Regions from separate parts of the Amycolatopsis thailandensis genome, predicted to be linked through region 1. Evidence: riboswitches for the same ligand, from Rfam matches in the RefSeq annotation. Region 1 holds a riboswitch; each other region holds the start of a gene.
What was found. Region 1 has a riboswitch for cobalamin ahead of ACFWMR_RS09185 (CoA-acylating methylmalonate-semialdehyde dehydrogenase). Riboswitches for the same ligand answer to the same signal wherever they lie in the genome.

Region 2: another riboswitch for cobalamin. It lies ahead of ACFWMR_RS23270 (prenyltransferase/squalene oxidase repeat-containing protein); the one in region 1 lies ahead of ACFWMR_RS09185 (CoA-acylating methylmalonate-semialdehyde dehydrogenase).
Region 3: another riboswitch for cobalamin. It lies ahead of ACFWMR_RS07140 (ABC transporter substrate-binding protein); the one in region 1 lies ahead of ACFWMR_RS09185 (CoA-acylating methylmalonate-semialdehyde dehydrogenase).
Region 4: another riboswitch for cobalamin. It lies ahead of metE (5-methyltetrahydropteroyltriglutamate--homocysteine S-methyltransferase); the one in region 1 lies ahead of ACFWMR_RS09185 (CoA-acylating methylmalonate-semialdehyde dehydrogenase).

Annotation. Positions count from the first base shown of each region.
Region 1 is NZ_JBHXJK010000016.1:85,537-90,454, reverse strand. It holds gene ACFWMR_RS09195 (MmgE/PrpD family protein) at 1-446, opposite strand, end outside; gene ACFWMR_RS09190 (short-chain fatty acyl-CoA regulator family protein) at 582-1,982, shown strand; cobalamin riboswitch at 2,008-2,193, shown strand; gene ACFWMR_RS09185 (CoA-acylating methylmalonate-semialdehyde dehydrogenase) at 2,351-3,850, shown strand; gene ACFWMR_RS09180 (acyl-CoA dehydrogenase family protein) at 3,858-4,918, shown strand, end outside.
Region 2 is NZ_JBHXJK010000058.1:31,270-36,187, forward strand. It holds gene ACFWMR_RS23255 (hypothetical protein) at 1-78, shown strand, start outside; gene fahA (fumarylacetoacetase) at 75-1,250, shown strand; gene ACFWMR_RS23265 (QsdR family transcriptional regulator) at 1,320-1,916, shown strand; gene ACFWMR_RS23270 (prenyltransferase/squalene oxidase repeat-containing protein) at 1,973-2,980, opposite strand; cobalamin riboswitch at 3,013-3,139, opposite strand; cobalamin riboswitch at 3,250-3,364, shown strand; gene ACFWMR_RS23275 (hypothetical protein) at 3,446-4,918, shown strand, end outside.
Region 3 is NZ_JBHXJK010000012.1:28,010-32,927, reverse strand. It holds gene ACFWMR_RS07155 (alpha/beta fold hydrolase) at 1-557, opposite strand, end outside; gene ACFWMR_RS07150 (SRPBCC family protein) at 581-1,018, opposite strand; gene ACFWMR_RS07145 (class I SAM-dependent methyltransferase) at 1,060-1,803, opposite strand; cobalamin riboswitch at 1,824-1,980, shown strand; gene ACFWMR_RS07140 (ABC transporter substrate-binding protein) at 2,061-3,569, shown strand; gene ACFWMR_RS07135 (ABC transporter permease) at 3,571-4,512, shown strand; gene ACFWMR_RS07130 (ABC transporter permease) at 4,506-4,918, shown strand, end outside.
Region 4 is NZ_JBHXJK010000026.1:41,631-46,548, forward strand. It holds gene metE (5-methyltetrahydropteroyltriglutamate--homocysteine S-methyltransferase) at 1-1,947, opposite strand, end outside; cobalamin riboswitch at 2,049-2,269, opposite strand; gene ACFWMR_RS13160 (TetR/AcrR family transcriptional regulator) at 2,313-2,876, opposite strand; gene ACFWMR_RS13165 (ketopantoate reductase family protein) at 2,967-3,929, shown strand; gene ACFWMR_RS13170 (ribonucleotide-diphosphate reductase subunit beta) at 3,990-4,918, opposite strand, start outside.

The DNA of each region.
Region 1 (4,918 bases):
AGCTCGTACCCGGCGACGATCCCGCGCAGCAGGTCCGCGCCGGTGCGCCCGGTGTGCTGGGCGACCGCGAGGATCGGCGGGATGTTGTCGCCGGGATGCGAATAGTCAGCGGCGAGGAAGGTGTCGTGATAGTCCAGTTCCCGCACCGCGACTCCATTGGCCCAGGCCGCCCATTCCGGTGAATACCGTCCTTCGACGCCGAAGACCGCCGCTCCCGGCTTACCGGCATGGGCCAGCGCCTGGTCGCGGGCGGAGCCGACCGGACGCCGGGTCAGCGACGCGGCGGCCACGGCGGCGTTGTCGATCACACGGTTGATCACCATGTCGGCGACCTCGGAGGTGACCGGAACGTCGTCGGTGGCGACGGCGGCGAGCTTCCACGCGAGCTGGCCCTCGCGGGAAAGCGACTCGGCGGAGCGGTGGGTGCGGACGGTGTGGTCGATCATGGTTCCCCTCGGTTGTGAACCTCGTGGCGCTCTGCCTCTGAGCGTGGCAGCTTCAGGAAGTCCTTGCCACCACTCGACCCTGTGAAGCTTTGTGAACGTTCGCGCCCTCCTTGTCAATGTTGTTACAGTCCGCTTGTGGAGAAGATGTACGCGGGCGCTCGCCTGCGCCAGCTGCGCGAAGACCGGTCCATGACCCAATCCGAGCTGGCCAGACTGCTGGAGATCTCGCCGAGCTATGTCAACCAGCTCGAACACAACGGCCGGCCGCTCACCCTGCCGGTGCTGCTCAAGCTCACCGAGACCTTCGGCGTCGACACGGAGTTCTTCGCCGCCCGCGACACCGCACGGCTGATCGCCGACGTACGCGAAGTGTTCGACGACAACACCGTCAGCGGTGCGATCTCCGCCGGCGAGGTCGACGCGCTGACCACCACGCTGCCCGAGGTGGCGCGGACTCTCGTCGCGCTGCATCGCCGTTACCGGGAGGCGGTGGAGAACGTCGCCACCCTGGTGACCGAGCAAGGACTGGACCGCTCGACGGCGCAGCAGCCGCACGAGGAGATCCGCGACTGGTTCTACCTGCGCCGCAACCATGTCGCCGAACTCGACGCCCCAGCCGAGAAGCTCGCCGCGGAACTGCGGCTCCACCCGGGCGAGGTCCGAAGTGGACTGGCGACCGGCCTGCTGGAGCGCCACGGCGTCAAGGTCACCGCCGAATCCCTCGGCCCCGACCAGCACCACTTCGACCCACGCCGCAAAACCCTGCGGCTCTCCCCCGCGCTGCGCCCCGGCCAGGCCGCGTTCCGGCTCGCGTCGGAACTGGCGCTGTTGGAAGCGGGCGAGGTGATCGACCGGCTCGTCGAAGACGGGAAGTTCAGCGGCGACACCGCGAGGCGGCTCGCGCGGATCGGCCTGGCCAACTACTTCGCGGGCGCTGTCGTGCTGCCGTACCGCGTGTTCCTCGGCGCGGCGGAGCGGTATCGCTACGACATCACCCGGCTGTCCGACCACTTCGGCGTCGGTTTCGAGACGGTCTGCCATCGGCTGTCCACTTTGCAGCGTCCGGGAACACGCGGCGTGCCGTTCTCGTTCGTCCGGGTCGATCGTGCGGGCAACATCTCGAAACGCCAGTCCGCCACCGGTTTCCACTTCTCCCGTGTCGGCGGCTCGTGTCCACTGTGGATCGTCTACGAGGCTTTCGGGTCACCGGGCCGGATCCTCACCCAGATCGCCGAACTCCCGGACGGCAAAAAGTACTTCTGGCTCGCCCGCACCGTCTCCCGCGCCGCGGGCGGGCACGGTGACCCCGGCAAGACGTTCGCGATCGGGCTCGGATGCGAACTCCGGCACGCCAAGCGGCTCGTCTACTCCGACGGCCTCGCGCTCGGCACCGGCGCGGCCGTCACCCCGATCGGGATGGGCTGCAAGGTCTGCGAGCGGCCCGCCTGCCCACAGCGCGCCTTCCCGGCGATCGGGAAGCCGATGCGGGTCGACGAGCATTCGTCCAGTCTGCTGCCGTATCCACCGCTCGGCTGAGGCCTACGCCACAACCTCGACATAGTCGGACTTCCTACTTTATGGTGTCCACAGGTCTGCGGTGCAGGGAAGCCGGTGAGAATCCGGCGCGGTCCCGCCACTGTGACCGGGGAGCGGCGCTCCCGCAGAGAAGGCCACTGGCGCGAGCCGGGAAGGCCGGAGCCGCCGCGGATCCGGGAGCCAGGATACCGGCCGCAGATGTCCGTGTTCGTCCACGAGGATGGAGCTGAACGCATGCGGATTCTTCCTGCCTGCGCGAAAGTCGCCGACCCGCCACCACCCCGGCGGTAAGTCGTCGTACTCCCCTGCCCGGCCGCCGATCGCGGTCCCGGGCGGCTCCGTCCTGCGCACTTTCGGAAAGGGCATCCATGAGCACCGAACTCAGTCACTTCGTCGGCGGCAAGCCGGTACCGGGCACGTCCGGCCGGTTCGCCGACGTCTTCGACCCCAGCACCGGCGCCGTCCAGGCCCGGGTCCCGCTCGCCTCGGCCGCCGAGGTCTCCGATGTGGTCTCCGACGCGGCGCAGGCCCAGCTCGACTGGGCCCGCTGGAACCCGCAGAAGCGGGCCCGGGTGCTGATGAAATTCGTCGACCTCGTCCGCGCCGAAGAGGACTCCCTCGCCCGGTTGCTCGCCTCCGAGCACGGCAAGACCGTCCCCGACGCGCGCGGTGACATCCAGCGTGGTCTCGAAGTGGTCGAGTTCGCCATCGGCATCCCGCACCTGCTCAAAGGCGAATACAGCGACAGCGCGGGCACCGGCATCGACGTCTACTCGATGCGGCAGCCGCTCGGCGTGGTCGCCGGGATCACTCCGTTCAACTTCCCCGCGATGATCCCGCTGTGGAAGGCCGCCCCGGCGATCGCCTGCGGGAACGCCTTCGTGCTCAAGCCGTCCGAACGCGATCCGTCGGTCCCGCTGCGGCTGGCCGAGCTCTTCCTCGAAGCCGGTCTGCCGCCGGGTGTGTTCAACGTGGTCAACGGCGACAAGGAGGCCGTCGACGCGCTGCTGACCGATCCCCGCGTCGAAGCCGTCGGCTTCGTCGGCTCGTCGTCGATCGCCGAGTACATCTACACGACCGCCGCCGCGCACGGGAAACGCGCGCAGTGCTTCGGCGGCGCCAAGAACCACCTGATCGTGATGCCGGACGCCGACCTCGACCAGGTCGTCGACGCGCTGATCGGCGCCGGTTACGGCTCCGCCGGCGAACGCTGCATGGCGATCTCTGTCGCCGTCCCGGTCGGCGAGGCCACCGCCGACGCGCTGGCCGCCCGGCTGACCGAGCGGGTCAAGACATTGAAGGTCGGCGCCTCGCTCGACGAGACGGCCGACTTCGGGCCGCTGGTGACCGCCGAGGCCGTCCAGCGTGTCCGCGACTACATCGACGTCGGCGTCGCCGAAGGGGCGAAACTGCTCGTCGACGGCCGCGGGACCACTGTGGACGGTCACGAGAACGGCTTCTTCCTCGGCGGCTGCCTGTTCGACCACGTCACCGCTGACATGCGGATCTACCGCGAGGAGATCTTCGGTCCGGTCCTGTCGATCGTCCGCGCCGCCGACTACGAAGAGGCACTCCGGCTGCCCAGCGAGCACGAGTACGGCAACGGCGTCGCGATCTTCACCCGTGACGGTGACACCGCCCGCGACTTCACCTCGCGCGTGAACACCGGCATGGTCGGGGTCAACGTGCCTATCCCGGTGCCGATCGCCTACCACACCTTCGGCGGCTGGAAGCGCTCCGGCTTCGGCGATCTCAACCAGCACGGACCGGACTCGATCCGCTTCTACACCAAGACCAAGACAGTCACTTCGCGCTGGCCTTCCGGCACCAAGGAAGGCGCCAGCTTCGTCATCCCGACGATGAGCTGAGGCCACGATGAGACTGACCGACGAACAGCGCGCCCTGCGCGAGACCGCGGCGGAGTTCGCCGCGGAACACCTCGCCCCGCACGCGATCGAATGGGACCAGGCCAAGCATTTCCCGGTCGACGTCCTGCGCAAGGCCGCCCAGCTGGGCATGGGCGGCGTCTACCTGCCCGAAGAGCTCGGAGGCTCCGCTCTCGGACGGCTCGACGGCGTCCTCGTCTTCGAGGCACTCGCCACCGGCTGCCCGTCGCTGGCCGCGTACATCTCCATTCACAACATGGTCGCGACCATGATCGACAAGTTCGGTGACGACTCCCAGCGCCACCGATACCTGCCTCGCCTGTCCACTATGGACGCCCTCGGCAGCTACTGCCTGACCGAACCGGACGCGGGTTCCGACGCGGCCGCGCTCTCCACTCGTGCCCGCCGCGACGGCGACGAATACGTGCTCGACGGGGTCAAGCAGTTCATCTCCGGCGCGGGCACGTCGGACGTCCACGTCGTGCTCGCCCGCACCGGCGGCCCCGGCGCGCGCGGGATCTCGGCGTTCATCGTCGAACGGGACACGCCCGGCGTTTCCTTCGGTCCCAACGAAATCAAGATGGGCTGGAACGCCCAGCCCACCCGGCAGGTGATCTTCGAAGGCGCCCGAGTCCCGGCTTCCGCGCTCCTCGGTGGAGAGGGCTCCGGCTTCCGGGTCGCGATGTCCGCGTTGGACGGCGGCAGGCTCAACATCTCGGCCTGTTCCCTCGGCGGCGCCGAGGCCGCGCTCGGGATGGCCGTCCGGCATCTGTCGGAGCGTTCGGCGTTCGGCGAGAAGCTGTCCGAGAAGCAGGCGTTGCAGTTCCGGCTGGCCGACATGCGCACCGATCTCGAGGCCGCCCGCACCCTGCTCTGGCGGGCCGCGGACGCCCTCGACCACGGCGAGGACACCGCGACCCAGCTTTCGGCGATGGCCAAACGCTTCTGCACCGACACCGGGTTCGAAGTGGCCAACCAGGCGCTGCAACTGCACGGCGGTTACGGCTATCTCGCCGAGTACGGGCTGGAGAAGATCGTCCGCGACCTGCG
Region 2 (4,918 bases), on a different contig from region 1:
GGCACTTGCAGCATCACCGACCCCCTGACCGAACTGGCCGGACTCGGCCTGCTCGAGGCGCCCCGAGGAGAGGCATGACCACGATCGACATCCCCGCAGGCTCCCTGTTCGGGATCGACAACCTGCCGTACGGCGTGTTCTCCGTCGACGGCGGTTCCCCGCGCGTCGGCGTGCGTGTCGGGGACTCCGTCCTCGACCTGGCCGCGGCGCTCGGCGACGACGTGTTCGCCGCGCCGTCGCTGAACCCGTTCATGGCGCAGGGCTACGACCGCTGGGTGGCGGTCCGGGCGCGGATCCGTGACCTGGTCACCGGCGAAATCCCCGACGGCGCGGTCCATCCCGTCGGGCGGGTGAGCATGCACCTGCCGATCGAGGTCGCGGACTACGTCGACTTCTACGCTTCCGAACACCACGCTTCGAACGTCGGCAGGCTGTTCCGCCCGGACGCGGAACCGTTGCTGCCCAACTGGAAGCATCTCCCGGTCGGCTATCACGGGCGGTCCGGCACGGTCCTGGTCTCCGGTACGGACATCGTGCGCCCGAGCGGTCAGCGCAAGGCCCCGGCCGAGGCGGCGCCGGTGTTCGGGCCGAGTGTGCGGCTGGACATCGAAGCGGAGCTGGGCTTCGTCGTCGGCACCGGGACCCCGCTGAACACCCCGATCACCCCGGACGCCTTCCCCCGCCACGTTTTCGGCGCGGTCCTGCTCAACGACTGGTCTGCCCGCGACATCCAGGCGTGGGAATACGTCCCGCTGGGCCCGCATCTCGGCAAGAGCTTCGCGACCTCGATCTCCCCTTGGGTGGTACCGATCCTGGCGCTGGAGGCCGCGCGGATCCCGCTGCCGGGCCAGATCGATCCGCAGCCGTTGCCGTACCTGCGGGAAAGCTCGCCGTGGGGGCTCGACATCGATCTGGTCGTCGAATGGAACGGCGAGGAGGTCAGCCGCCCGCCCTTCCGCGAGATGTACTGGTCGCCCGCCCAGATGCTCGCGCACCTGACGATCAACGGCGCGTCCTCGCGCACAGGAGACCTGTACGGCTCCGGCACGATCTCCGGACCGGAGAAGAACCAGCGCGGCGCGTTCCTCGAATTGTCCTGGGGCGGAAGGGAACCGCTCACGGTCAAGGGGGAGGAGCGCACCTTCCTGCTGGACGGCGACGAGGTCGTCATCACCGGGACCGCGCCCGGCGCGAACGGCGCGCGGATCGGGTTCGGTGAGGTGCGGGGCCGCGTGCTGCCCGCCGGCTGAAGTACGTGAAGGGCCCCTTGCTCACGCCAGGCGCGAGCGAGGGGCCACGTTCTCGTACGATCTGCGGTCGTGAACCCCTCTGCCGAGGACATAATCCGCAGCGCGGCGCGGTGGATCGAGCGCGGTGTCCGCGTCGACACCTCCGCCTTCGCGCAGGACCTGGGCATCTCCCGCAGTACGTTGTTCCGCCGCGCCGGGAACCGGGAAGACCTGCTGGGCGACGCTCTCCACTACCTGTCCGAACGCACCTTGGCGGCCGCGACGCGCACCTGGCAGCGCGAACAAGGCGACGTGGTGCGCAACGCGGCAGGCGAGCTGCGCTGTCTCGCGATCATGCGCGAGTACCGATCCGTGCTCGCGGCGAGCGCCGGGTTCCGCCGTTTCCTCGACGACGAGCCGGTCTTGGCGATCCGCCTGCTCACCGATCCGCACGGCCGCGTCCAGCCGAGGGTGATCGCGGCGCACGTCGACCTGCTGCGCCGCGACGTCGACGACGGCGGTTTCGTCCCCTCGGTCGGCCTGGACAGCCTCTGTTACGCGATCGTCCGGCTGGGGGAGGCGTTCCTGTACTCGGACGTGCTCGCCTCCCGGGCACCCGATCTGGACGCGGCGTCGACTCTGCTCGGCGCGCTCGTGGAAGGACGCGAGCCGCTCCGCGCCGGCTGACTGCCGGTACGGGTGGTTTCCGTCGGTGGCAAGCGGAAACCACCCGAAGGCTCACATCACGGGCAGGCGAGCACCGGGGCCTGCGGACGGCCACCGCCCTGCAGGTCGCTCAGCGGAACCCTGGCCAGGCCGAGGATCGCCTGCGCGGTCGCGCGCGGGGCGGTCGCCGGGTTCAGCCCGGTGGCGTCGTAGGCGATCGCGCCGCGGTCCGCCTCGGCGCCGGTGCAGCCGGTCTGCAGCGACCGCAGGAACTCCCGCGCCTTGACCGCGGCGGCGGGACGGTGCCCGGCCAGCGCTTCGGCGGCGAGGCCGGTGCTGTTGGAGTTCGGCGCGTTCGCGCCGACGCCGAAGCCGCCGTTCGCGTGCTGCTTGGTGACCAGCCAGGACGTGCCTTCGCGGGCGTTCACCGCGTCACCGGTGGCGCGCAAGGCCTGCACGACCATCGCGGTCGCGTCGACGTCGCTGGTGCAGGTGGCTTCGCCGAAGTTCAGCGGGAATCCGCCGTCCGCGCACTGGGCGCCCGCCAGGAACGTCACGGCCGACGCGGGCGCGCCCGCCGGAGTGCGGTCCAGCGCCAGCAGCGCGAGCGACTGCGAGAAGGCGTTGGAGTAGTCGCCGTATTCGGAGCGGTCGGAGAACCGGCCGGACGGCGTGAGCAGCGAGAGCAGGCCCGTCTTCAGGTCGACGCCGCCGAACGACGCCGGGTTCTTGCCCCGGATCTGCGCGGCGAGCAGGAGTTTGGCGTGCGCGCCCGCGTAGGCCTCGGTGCCGCTGCCGACGTAGCCGGTGGTGATCTCCGGCTTCGCCAGCCAGGTGATCGCTTTGCCCGCGTTCGTGTCGGACACACCGGCGGCGGCGAACGCGAAGATCGCGTCGATCGTCAAGCCCTGGTCGGGGAACTTCTGGCCGCCGAAATCGGCCTCGAACCTTTCCCCGTCGGTCATCTGCCTGGCGAGCCAGCCCGCGGCGGCGTCCGCCTTGTTCGGGGTGGCGGCGTTCGCCGCCGGAGCGGCGACCAGCCCGATGCCGCACAGCATGGCGACAGCGAAGACCAAACGTCTCATGAGAACCCTTTCCCGCATTTCCTCGACAGGAGTCGGTGACACCGCGCGACGTGGGTGACCGGGCTCGCCTGGAGGGCATACCGTTGCGGGACAGCGCCGGACTCTCACCGGACTTCCCCCACGACCGCGCTGAATCGGACGACCCGAAGAGTGTCATGCCGGTCAAGCGCGGGGGTACCGCCGGGCGCGAGTAACGCTGTGATCCTGGCAACCGACCTGCTCAGCGGTGCCTGCCGGAGGTAATCGGGTGTTAACCTCGGCGGGCTCGACAACCCAATACCGCCGCCCGTGACGGGGAAGCCGGTCGAAATCCGGCGCTGTCGCGCAACCGTGGGCCCTTCACCAGGGCGAGCCGGGGTACCGCACGGGCGGATGAACCAACCAGAAGTCCGAACCACTGTCGCGATAAACAGGGGTGACTGCGGCGTCCCGCGCCTGTCCTCCGCCATGCCGCAAGGAGGAGTCATGCGCCGCGGGTCCCTGGCCGCCCTGGCCTTCGCCGTCAGCGTCGGCGTGGTCGCCGCGCTGCTCACCGGAACGGCGACAGCAGCGAACGATCCTGACGCGGCGAAGTCGAACTCCCGCTGGCTCGCGACGAAGCTGCAGCCGGACGGCACGCTCGAGAACCCCAACGGCGGCTCACTGCCGGACCACGGCTTGATGCTCGACGTCCTGTTCTCGATGTACGCGTCGGGCGATGCCGCGAAGGCCGAGCCGATCGTCAAGTTCCTCGACGACCAGGGCCACGCCACCGACTACTTCACCTGGGACGGATTCATCCCCGGCGCCGGGTTCGACAACGTCATCGTCGGTGGAGCCACGGCCAAGACCCTCGTCGCCGCTGAGGTCTCCGGCCGGAATCCGCGGAACTTCGACGGCTACGACCTGGTCGCCGAGACCCAGAACGCGATCATGCGCGGCGGGCCCGACAAGGGCCGGGTCAGCGACTACACGAAGAAGCCCGACGTCACCGGCGACGTGATCAACAACGCCAACATGTTCGGCCAGGCGCTCGGCGTGATCGGGCTCGCCGCGGCGGGCGAGAACGACCAGCTCGCCATCGACAAGCTGCTGACCCAGCAGTGTTCCGAGGGCTACTTCCGCGTCATGTTCGCCTACATCCCGACGAAGGAGACCGGCGACCACGTCACCCCGGACGGGCACAAGGTCTCGACCTGCGACGAGGGCAAACCGCTCGACCTCTCGCCGACCGACGGCGACGCCACCGGCATCGCGCTTTCGGCGATGCTGGCCGCCAAGAAGGCGGGCGCGGCCGGGCTCGACACCCCGATCGCCAAGGCCGTCGCGTGGCTCAAAGCGAACCAGGCCGCCGGCGGCGGCTGGGGCGGTGGCGTCGGCACCGAAGCGCCGAACACCAACAGCACCGGCCTGATCCTTCAGGGACTGGCCGAGGCGGGTGGCGCGGACGCGGCGGTGGACAAGGGCGTGCGGTACCTCAAGTCCGCGCAAGCGAACGCCGCGGCCGACTCCGGCAACAGGCTCGCGGGAGACCTCGGCGCGATCGCCTACAACCCCGCTTCCTACGAGGCCGCGCGCGCCTCGGGGATCAGCGGCCTCGACACCTGGATCCGCGCGAGCGCCCAGGCTTCGCTCGGGTTGTCGCAGGTCGGCTTCTCCTCGCTCACGAAGGGCGGTGGGCAGCCGCCGACCAGCAGCGTCTCGGAAACGCCGACCACGCCCACGACGACGTCGTCCTCCGGGACGGGGTCGCCCACGAGCACGCCGACCTCGACCACGAGCGAACCGGCGCCGAGCACCACCACGACAACGACCACCACGACCACCACGACGACGACCACCACCACCACCACCACGACCTCGGTCACGCCGACGCCGGGCACGTCCTCGTCCCCGTCGGCCAGTCCGCCCGCGCCGAGCACGGTCACCGTCACGAGCACTCCGCCCGCGGCCAAACCC
Region 3 (4,918 bases), on a different contig from region 1:
AGGAAGACGCGTTTGGGCATCCGCGCGAAGGTCGCCTCGCACTCGGCGATTCCCTCCGGAGTCACCGCTGAGGCACGGGCCATGAGACCGGGAAGCCGCGAGGCGGGGATCAGCGCCAGCGACGGTGCGGCGAACTTCAGCAGAAGCCGTTCCGCGGCCGTGAGGGGCCCCGCGTTCCACGTCGAGTCCACGACGATGAGGCCGCCCGCGCGTTCTGGGGAACGGCGGACCAGCGCCTGGGCGAGATTGCCGCCGAGGGAGTGCCCGATCAGGATCGGGCTGTCGAGACCGAGGTGGTCGAGGAGAGCCGTCAGGTCGTCGAGCGCGATCGCCGCGGTGAAGCCGGAACCCGGCGCGAGGCCCGACTCGCCATGGCCGCGCTGGTCCCAGGTGATCACCCGATGGCCGCGTTCGTGCAGAGCCTCGGCCTGGGCATCGAACATCCGATGGTCCATGCCCGCGCCGTGCGTGAAGACGACAGGACGCCGATCGCCCGCGAGGTCGCCGTACCGCAGTTCCTGGGCGCCCCGGCGGAGCACCCCGGTCATATTCACCATTTTCTAAATATAGCGCACACCGCTCAGTGCCCGGCCCAGCCGCCTTGTTCCTCGGCGGCTTCGACGTCGGAGTCCGCGACCGCGGTGTGCGCCAGCGCGGCGACGGTCTCCTCGAGCCCGCGTTGCACTTCCTCCTCGCCCGCCTCACGGACACTGCTCAAGGTCACGGTCAACCGGGACTCGTTGGCACCGGCGTCTTCGATCGACAACCGGCCGTGGTAGTCGTGCGGGCCTTGGGAACCCCAGCTCAAGGAGCGACTTTCCTCATCGACCTTCAGCCACGCTTCGGCTTCGACGTGCTCACCATCCACGTCGGCCTCGACGTGCACGGCGTCGCCGCCTTCCGGCTCGGCCTGGCTCAGCTGCGGGAAGAAGTGGGGAAGGTTCCGCGGTTCACGCAGGTAGGCGAACAGATCGGAGGCGGGCAGATCGATCGTGGCGGTGTGGCGGAATTCGGTCATGATCACGCATACCCTGTCCTCGCGCCATGGAAACCACCAGGTCAGCGAAGTGCTGTGAGGACGTAGTCGTCCCCGTACTGCCACACTGGCGCCACCTCCGCGAAGCCCGCCTCCCTGAGCAGTCTGGTGTGCTCCTGCGGGCTGAGCCTGTTGCCGTAGCCGGTCGAGATGCCGCTCAGCTCGTCGGCCGTGAACTCCGCCCGCAGCGCGGGATCGGCCGCGATCGCGGCCCACCAGCTCTTCCAGTCCTCGTTCGACCCGACCCCGGCCCGGACGGCACGACGGTTCTTGACGGCTTCGGCGAGGTCGCGGATGCCCGGTTGCTCGTCGTAGAAGTGGTCACCGTTGACGAGCGCCCCGCCTGCCCGGAGCACGTCCGCGAGGTCACGGTAGACGCCGGCGAGCCGATCCGGTTTCAGCCAGTGCAAGGCGGTCGTCGACACCGCGGCGTCGATCGCCCGCCACGTCAGCCAGCCGTCTTCGGCGAGATCCGCCTGGATGTACTCGATATCCGCGTCGTCAGGGCGGCTCGCCCGGGCGAGTGCGAGCAGGAACGGGTCGTTGTCGACGCCGACGACCCGCGCGTGCGGCAGGCGCCGGGCGAGCCGGGTGGTCAGCGAGCCCGGGCCGCAACCGAGGTCGAGCACCAGCGGCTCGGCGACATCGCGGCAGACGTGTTCGACGACGTCGATCAGGACGTCGAACCGTTCTTCGCGGTCGGCGACATAGCGTTCCTGCTGGAGGTCCCACCGTCGCACCCAGCCTGCCGCGAGCTTTTCGTCCACCGCGCTCCCCTTCGTGATCTTGATCCTGTGTAGCACAGGGCGCCCATGGGTTACCGTGTGCGCCACAACGTAAGAAGGTGCCCGTCGGGGGAAGCCGGTGTGAATCCGGCGCTGACCCGCAACCGTGAACGGCCGTACGCCGTGAGCCGGACTGCCCGCCGGGTACTGCCAGCCCCAACTGTCGTGGAGTGCGGAGCGGGGTCCCGTTTCAGCGCGTCCGCGCGCCCGGGACAGTGCTCGATGTCCCGGAGGTAACTGTGACGCGTCATCCGCTCGGCCGTCGGCGTTTGCTCGCCCTCGCCGCCCTCGCGCCTCTGGCCGCCTGCGGGGGCGCGCCCACGGACACGGGCCGGTTGCGGGTCGCGTTCGCGGCGGGCGGTTCGAAGGAAACACTGGACCCCTCACAGGTTTCGCTCTTCGTCGACCAGGCGCGGGCCAAGGCGCTCTTCGACACGCTGGTCGCCTACAACGCCGACACCTCGTTGCGGCCGCGGCTGGCCGAATCCTGGGAGAGCGACGATTCCGGGACGCGCTGGCGGATCCGGCTGCGACAGGCGGCCTTCCACGACGGACGCCCGGTCACCGCGGACGACGTTCTGTACAGCTTCCGGCGGATCGCCGACCCCGCACTGGCCTCCTCGTCCCGCCAGTACTTCGCGAAGGTGGACTTCGGCCGCAGCAAGGCCGCCTCCCCCCGTGAACTGGAGCTGGTGCTGAGCGCGCCCGACTTCGAATTCCCGTCGGGCTGGGGCGCGCCGGGAGCGGAGATCGTCCCCGCCGGGACGACGGCGTTCGGCGCGCCGGTCGGCTCCGGTCCGTTCCGCTTCGTCTCGTTCACTCCCGGCGGCACGACTGTGTTCCGCGGGAACGAGTCCCATTGGGACGGTGCGCCGAGCGTCGGCGAGCTCGAATTCGTCCCGGTCAACGACGAAACGGCCCGGGTCAACGCCCTGCTCTCCGGACAGGTCGACTACGCCCACGACCTCGCGGCCGGTACCGCGGCCAGGCTGGGCGGCGACGGACGTGTCTCGCTGCTCGAAGCCCGGGGGACGACGATGCAGGGTTTGATCCTTCGCCTGACCCAGCCGCCGTTCGCCGATCCTCGGCTCGTGCGCGCCGTCCTGTCCGGAGTGGACCGCGAAGCCTTGAACCGGGTCGCATTGGCCGGACGCGGCGAGATCGGCAACGACCTGTTCGGCAAGGGACTTCGCGGCTACGCCACCGGCATTCCCCAACGCTCCCGGGACGTGGACCTGGCCCGCTCGCTGGTCCGGGAAGCGGGCGCCGAGGGACTCGCTTTCGCCATCGAAACCAGCGACGTCGATCCCGGTTTCCCCACCGCGGCGACGCTGATTTCCCAGCAGCTGAACGAAATCGGGCTGAAGGCCACGCCGAACACGCGGGCGGCGAGCACCTACTTCGGCGAAACGAAGACCAAGGGGGTCGCCGCGCTCACCCGCACCGCCACCCTGCCGGTGGCGACGTTCCTCAACCAGCGCTTCCGCACCGGCGGTTCGAACAACGTCAACGGGTTCGCCTCGCCGGAGTTCGACACGCTCATGGACCGTGCCGCCGCCACCTCGGACGAGGGTGCCCGGCTGGCCCTGTTCGCGGACGCCCAGCGGATCGTGCACGAGTCCGGCGGCCTGCTCGCCTGGGGCTTCAGCACCTGGACGATCGCGACGTCGAAACGGGTGTCCGGGGTGGTCACCGCGCCGCCGAACACCTTCGACTGGGCGAGGTTCGACCGCGCCCGCCTGTCCTGACGTGCCGGGGTACGCCCTGCGCCGGCTCGGGTTCGCCGTGCTCCAGGCGTTGTTCGTGCTGGTCGCCACGTTCGCCGTGACCGCGCTGCTGCCCGGCGACGCGGCTTCGGTCGTACTCGGCGAGCAAGCCACCGACGAGCAGGTGGCGACGGTGCGCCACCAACTCGGCCTCGATCAGCCTCTCCTCGACCGGTTCGGGCACTGGCTTTCGGGCTTGGCCACCGGTGACCTCGGCCGCTCGCTCGTCACCGGCGCTCCGGTGACGGACGAGATCGCCCGCCGGTTCACCGCCACCGCCGTGCTCGCCGGGGTGACGGTGCTCGTGCTCGTTCCGCTCGCGCTGGGCGTCGGGGTGGCGTGCGGTGTCCGCGAAGGCTCCCGGACCGACCGGATACTCACGGCCGTCACGTTGTTCCTGCATTCGATCCCCGAGTTCGTCCTCGGTCTGCTGCTGGTCGCGGGATTCGCCGTCTACACCGGACTGTTGCCCGCCACCGCGGCCGGGACGGACTTGACCGAGCGTCCCGAAGTGCTCGTGCTGCCGGTGATCGTGCTCGTCGGCCGTCAGCTGAGCGACGTCGCCAGGCAGATCCGGGTCGGCGTCGCGGAACAGACCCGCGGGCAGGTGGCGGACCATCTGCGCCTGCTCGGCCTGCGCGAACGCACCGTCGTGCTGAAGCACCTCCTGCCCGCCGCCGCGGCGCCCGCCGTGCAGCAGCTCGCCCGCGCTGTCGAGGGGCTGCTGACCGGCACGGTGATCGTCGAATCCCTGTTCGCGATCACCGGGATGGGCACGGGTTTCGTCGAGGCCGTGCAGAACCGGGACATCCCGCAGGTGCAGGGATACGTGCTCGTGTTCGCCGGTGTCGTCGTGCTCGGGAACCTGGTCGCCGACCTGGTCGCGCACCGGCTGACGCCGCGCCGGGAGCTGGTCACGTGGTGAGCCGGACGCTCGGCTGGATCCTGCTCGCCGTCCCGGTGCTGTTCGCGGTGGCCGGACCGCTGATCGCGGGTCCGCCGGTGTCCGTCGGGGCGCCGTGGCAGCCACCGGACTCCGCCCACCCCCTCGGTACCGACGTCCTCGGCCGTGACGCGCTCACGGTGATCCTCACCGGCGGCTTTCCCGTGATCGGCATGACGGTCGCCGCGCTCGGGCTCGCCTACCTGATCGGCGTACCGCTCGGTCTCTTCGCGGCCGGTCGCGGCCGGTGGGCCGACGAAGCCGTGATGCGATCGCTCGATCTCGTGCTGGCGTTCCCGTCGCTGCTGGTGCTCATGGTGCTCGCCGCGACCGGGCATCGCGGGCCCGGTGTGCTGATTCCCGCCGTCGCCGCCCTCCAGCTGACGGC
Region 4 (4,918 bases), on a different contig from region 1:
GAACTCCGAATAGCACATGTGCGTGTGGATCTGTGTCGCGTCGGAGATCCCGGACGTCGCCAGCCGGAACGACGAAACCGCCCAGGCGAAGTACGCCTCGTGCGCCGCGGCACGCAGGGGGAGCAGTTCCCGCAGCGCCGGTTCATCGACCTGGATGACGCGGATGCCCGCCGCTTGCAGGTCGTGCACCTCGTCGCGGATGGCCAGCGCCACCTGGCGGGCGGTCTCGCCCAGTGGCTGGTCGTCGCGGACGAACGACCACGCCAGGATCGTCACCGGCCCGGTCAGCATCCCCTTGACGGGCTTCGAGGTCAGGCTCTGCGCGTAGCGGGCCCACTCGACGGTCATCGGCTCCGGACGGGAGACGTCGCCGTACAGGATCGGTGGCCGCACACACCGCGAACCGTAGGACTGCACCCAGCCGAAGTCGGTGGCCGCGAACCCGGCGAGCCGCTCGGCGAAGTACTGCACCATGTCGTTGCGCTCGGGTTCGCCGTGCACCAGCACGTCCAGGCCCAGGTCCTCCTGTAGCCGGATGACGTGCTCGATCTCCGCCTTCATCGCGGCCTCGTAGCCCGCGTCGTCCAGCGAACCCGCCTTGTGCGCGGCCCGGGCCTTGCGGACCTCGGTGGTCTGCGGGAACGAGCCGATCGTCGTGCTCGGCAACGGCGGCAGCTCCAGCGCGGCCTGCTGTGCCGCCGCGCGCTGAGCGTAGGGGGAGCGGACGGTGTCGTCCGGCCGCAGCGCCTCCAGCCGGGCACGCACGCCCGCGTCGGTCAGGTCGGCCGCGGTGGCGCGGTCCGCGACCACGGCACGGGCGGCTTCGAGATCGACGCCGTCCTCTTTCAACGCGCGGCCGAGCAGGACGACCTCGTCGACCTTCTGCTTGGCGAAGGCGAGCCAGCCCTTCAGGCGCGGGTGGAGTCCGTCCTCCCTTTCGACGTCGTAAGGCACGTGCAGCAGGGAGCACGACGTCGAGACGCTGACCGACTTCGCGGTGCCGAGCAGCGTCGCCGCCCGGCTGAGCGCGCGGGCCGGGTCGGTGCGCCAGACGTTGCGCCCGTCCACGACCCCGGCCAGGACCTCCTTGTCGCGCAAGGCGGGTTCGGCCGCGACGGCGTCCACAAAGGACTCGTCGGTGACCAGGTCGACAGCGACCGCGTCGATCGGGGAGCGGGCCAGCACGCCGAGACCGCGGCCGAGGCCGCCGAAGTACCCGGCGACCAGGATCTTCGGCCGCGCGGTCGCTTTCGCGAGCCGGTGATAGGCGCGGATGAGGGCGTTGAGTTCCTGCTCGGTGCGATCTCCCGCGAACGCGGGCTCGTCGAACTGGACCCACTCGACGCCTTCGTCATGCAGGCGCCGCAGCAGCTCGACGTAGTCGTCGAGGAGGTTGTCGAGCAGGTCCAGCGGGCGGAAGCCCTCCGGGGCGCTCTCGGCCGCCTTCGCGAGCAGCAGGAACGTCACCGGGCCCACCAGCACCGGCCGCGTCTCGACGCCGATCGCGCGGGCCTCGCGGTACTCGTCCAGCGGCTTCGCGCCGGTGAGCGAGAACGTCGTGTCCGGGCCGAGTTCGGGGACGATGTAGTGGTAGTTCGTGTCGAACCACTTCGTCATCTCCATCGCCGGCGCGTCCTGAACCCCGCGGGCGGCGGCGAAGTAGGTGTCGAGTGGCGAAAGACCGAGCGTCGTGAAGCGTTCCGGCAGCGCCCCGAACAGCTCGGCGGTGTCGAGCACCTGGTCGTAGTGGGAGAACGTGTTGGACGGGACGGAATCCAGCCCCGCGTCCTTGAGTTCCCGCCAGGTGCGGGTGCGCAGCGCGCGGCCGGTGTCCAGCAGTTCGGCCTCGTCGATCTTGCCCGCCCAATAGCGTTCGAGTGAACGCTTGAGTTCCCGGTCCGGTCCGATCCGGGGGTAGCCCAGCACTGTCGTGCCGATTTCGGTCACAGCTCTCTCCTCGCGAGCTTGTCGTCGGAGCCCGGAGCGCGCGCAGGAGTGACCGCCGTTCGGTCGTGCCCATCCCACGAGGCCCGGACTCACGCACGCCGTCGGCGCGCGTACCACGGGCAGGTCTTCGGACTCGTGGGCGACGTACTCGCTCCTACCGGCCGTCGCTTCCCGGGTGCCATACCCAGTGCTTTACCGTGTCTCGCACGGTGACGGCTTTCGTTCCCACATACCGCTGCGGGGCAGTCCCGGATTCTCACCGGGTTCCCTGTTACCTCGACCGGCCTGGAGGGCCGGGCGAACCAGTAGCACTCCGGAGCGTACTCAGGCCCGCTACGGGGTCGCTGGAATGTGAGAAAAGTCTGTCACCGGCGCAGCCCGTCCAGCACGAGGGTGATGACGCCGTCGGCCTCGGCCCGCCACTCGGGGCGGTCATGGGCCGCACCGATCCCGTGCAGCGCCATCATCACGGCACCGGCGTCCACGTCGTCGCGAACGGCGCCGTCCCGCACCGCGTCGGCCACGAGGGCGGTGACCGCCTCCTCCAGCGCCCGGCTGCCCTCGGCGAGGGCGCCCGAACGGTCGGCCATGAGGGTGGCCAGCGTCCTGGCCAGGCCGGCATGGGCGCCTAGGTGGTCGACCATGTCGCGAAGGAAGGTCGCCAAGGCTTCCGCCGGGGGAAGGGTGGCCTGGAGCTGTCGGGCGCGGTCGCACAGCGCGGCGACTTCCCCGTGGTAGACCGCCTCGGCCAGCGCCTCCCTGGTGGGGAAGTGGCGATAGAGCGTGCCCGTGCCCACGCCTGCCAGGCAGGCGAAGTCGTCGAAGCGCAGATCGAAGAAGCATCCGGCCTGGAAGATCTCCCGGGCCTTCGCGAGGAGGGCCTCGCGCTTGCGCCGGGCGTCGGCCCGCAGCGGCTTGTCGGCGGTCATGCGCTCCCTCGCGTTGACAAGTGGAGAGCATCTCCATATTTTCGAAAGTGGAGATAATCTCCAAATCGATCGTACCCCGTGAGGTCCAGCTTGAAGATCCTGATGTTCGGCCGAGGCGTGATCGCCACCATCTACGGCTGGGCCCTGCGGAAGGCGGGACATGACGTCGAGTTCTACGTCCGGCCGGGCCGCGCGGCGACGTACGGGGACTCGGTGGACCTCGACCTGTTCGACACGCGGCGCCGGATATGGGGGCAGCGTGTCGTCGAGAAGTGGCCGGTGCGCCTCCGCGAAACGCTGGAGCCGGACCACGACTTCGACCTGATCGTGCTCAGCGTTTCGCACCACCGCCTGCCGGAGGCGACGGCTTTCCTGGCCCCGCGTGTCGGCCGGGCCACGGTGCTGGTCTTCGGCAACGTCTGGACCGAGCCGGCGGCCGCGATCGGCCCGCTCCCTCTCGACCGCATCGCCTGGGGCTTTCCCCAGGCCGGTGGCGGTTTCGACGCGGACGGCGTGCTCCGCGGGATGCTGATGCCGTCGGTCGTCTTCGGCACCCTCGACCGGCCCCCGACCGATCGGGAGCGAGCCGTGCGCCAGGCGTTTCGCGAGGCCGGGCTCCGGATCAAGGAGCGCCCCGACTTCCGCGGCTGGCTGTGGGTCCATTTCGCGTCGGACGCGGGCCTGCTCTCGCAAGGCCTGCGGCTGGGTTCCCTGTCCCGGCTGGCCGGGTCGAGGAGCGACTTGCGCGAGGGGTTGCTGAACGGCCGTGAACTACTGCCGCTTCTCGAGGCGCGCGGACTCGACCTGCGACGTCATCGGGTCGGTTTGCTGCCGTTCCGGGCGCCCACCTGGCTGACGGCCCCCGTTCTCGCCTGGCTGACCGCTCATGTCGCGCCGGCGCGCGTGAGCATCACGGCGCACTCCGATCCCGACGCCGAGGAGCCGCGTGAAGTCTGCCGGGACACCTTGGCAGAAGCGCGCCGATTGGGCGTCCCGGTGCCGCGGTTGGAAGCGGCGGAACCGCACTTCGCCCGAGGCCCCGCAAGTACATGAAGGCCCCCTTCCTGTACCTAGGCGCAAGGAAGGGGGCCTTCATGTACTACGGACGGACGGTCAGTCCCAGTCGAGGGCGCCACCGGACTGGTACTCGATGACGCGGGTCTCGAAGAAGTTCTTCTCCTTCTTCAGGTCCATCGCCTCCGACATCCACGGGAACGGGTTCTCCGTCTCGCCGAAGATCGGCTGGAGACCGATCTGCTGGGCGCGGCGGTCGGTGATGAAGTGCATGTACTGCTCGATCAGCTCGGCCGAGAGGCCCAGCATGCCGCGCGGCATGGTGTCGCGGGCGTAGGCGACCTCGAGCTCGCAGGCCTCGGTCAGCATGCCGCGGATCTCCGCCTGGAACTCGTCGGTCCACAGGTGCGGGTTCTCGATCTTGATCTGGTTGATGCAGTCGATGCCGAAGTTCAGGTGGATCGACTCGTCGCGCAGGATGTACTGGTACTGCTCGGCGATGCCGATCATCTTGTTCCGGCGGCCGAGCGACAGGATCTGCGCGAAACCGGTGTAGAACCACATGCCCTCGAAGATCACGTAGAACGCGACCAGGTCACGCAGGAAGTTCTGGTCGGCCTCGGGGGTGCCGGTCTCGAAGTCCGGGTTCTCCAGGTTCTGCGTGTACTTGAGCGCCCACGCGTCCTTCTCCGAGATGGAGGGGACTTCGCGGTACATGTTGAACAGCTCGCCCTCGACCAGGCCGAGGCTCTCGCAGATGTACTGGAAGGTGTGCGTGTGCACGGCCTCCTCGAACGCCTGGCGCAGCAGGTACTGGCGGCATTCGGGGTTGGTGATCTGGCGGTACACCGCGAGCACGATGTTGTTGGCCACCAGCGACTCCGCGGTGGCGAAGAAGCCCAGGTTGCGCTTGAGCATGGTGCGCTCGTCCTCGGTGAGGCCGTCGGGCGACTTCCACAGCGCGATGTCGGCCTGCATGGCGACCTCGGTCGGCATCCAGTGGTTGTTGCAGCCGGCGAGGTACTTCT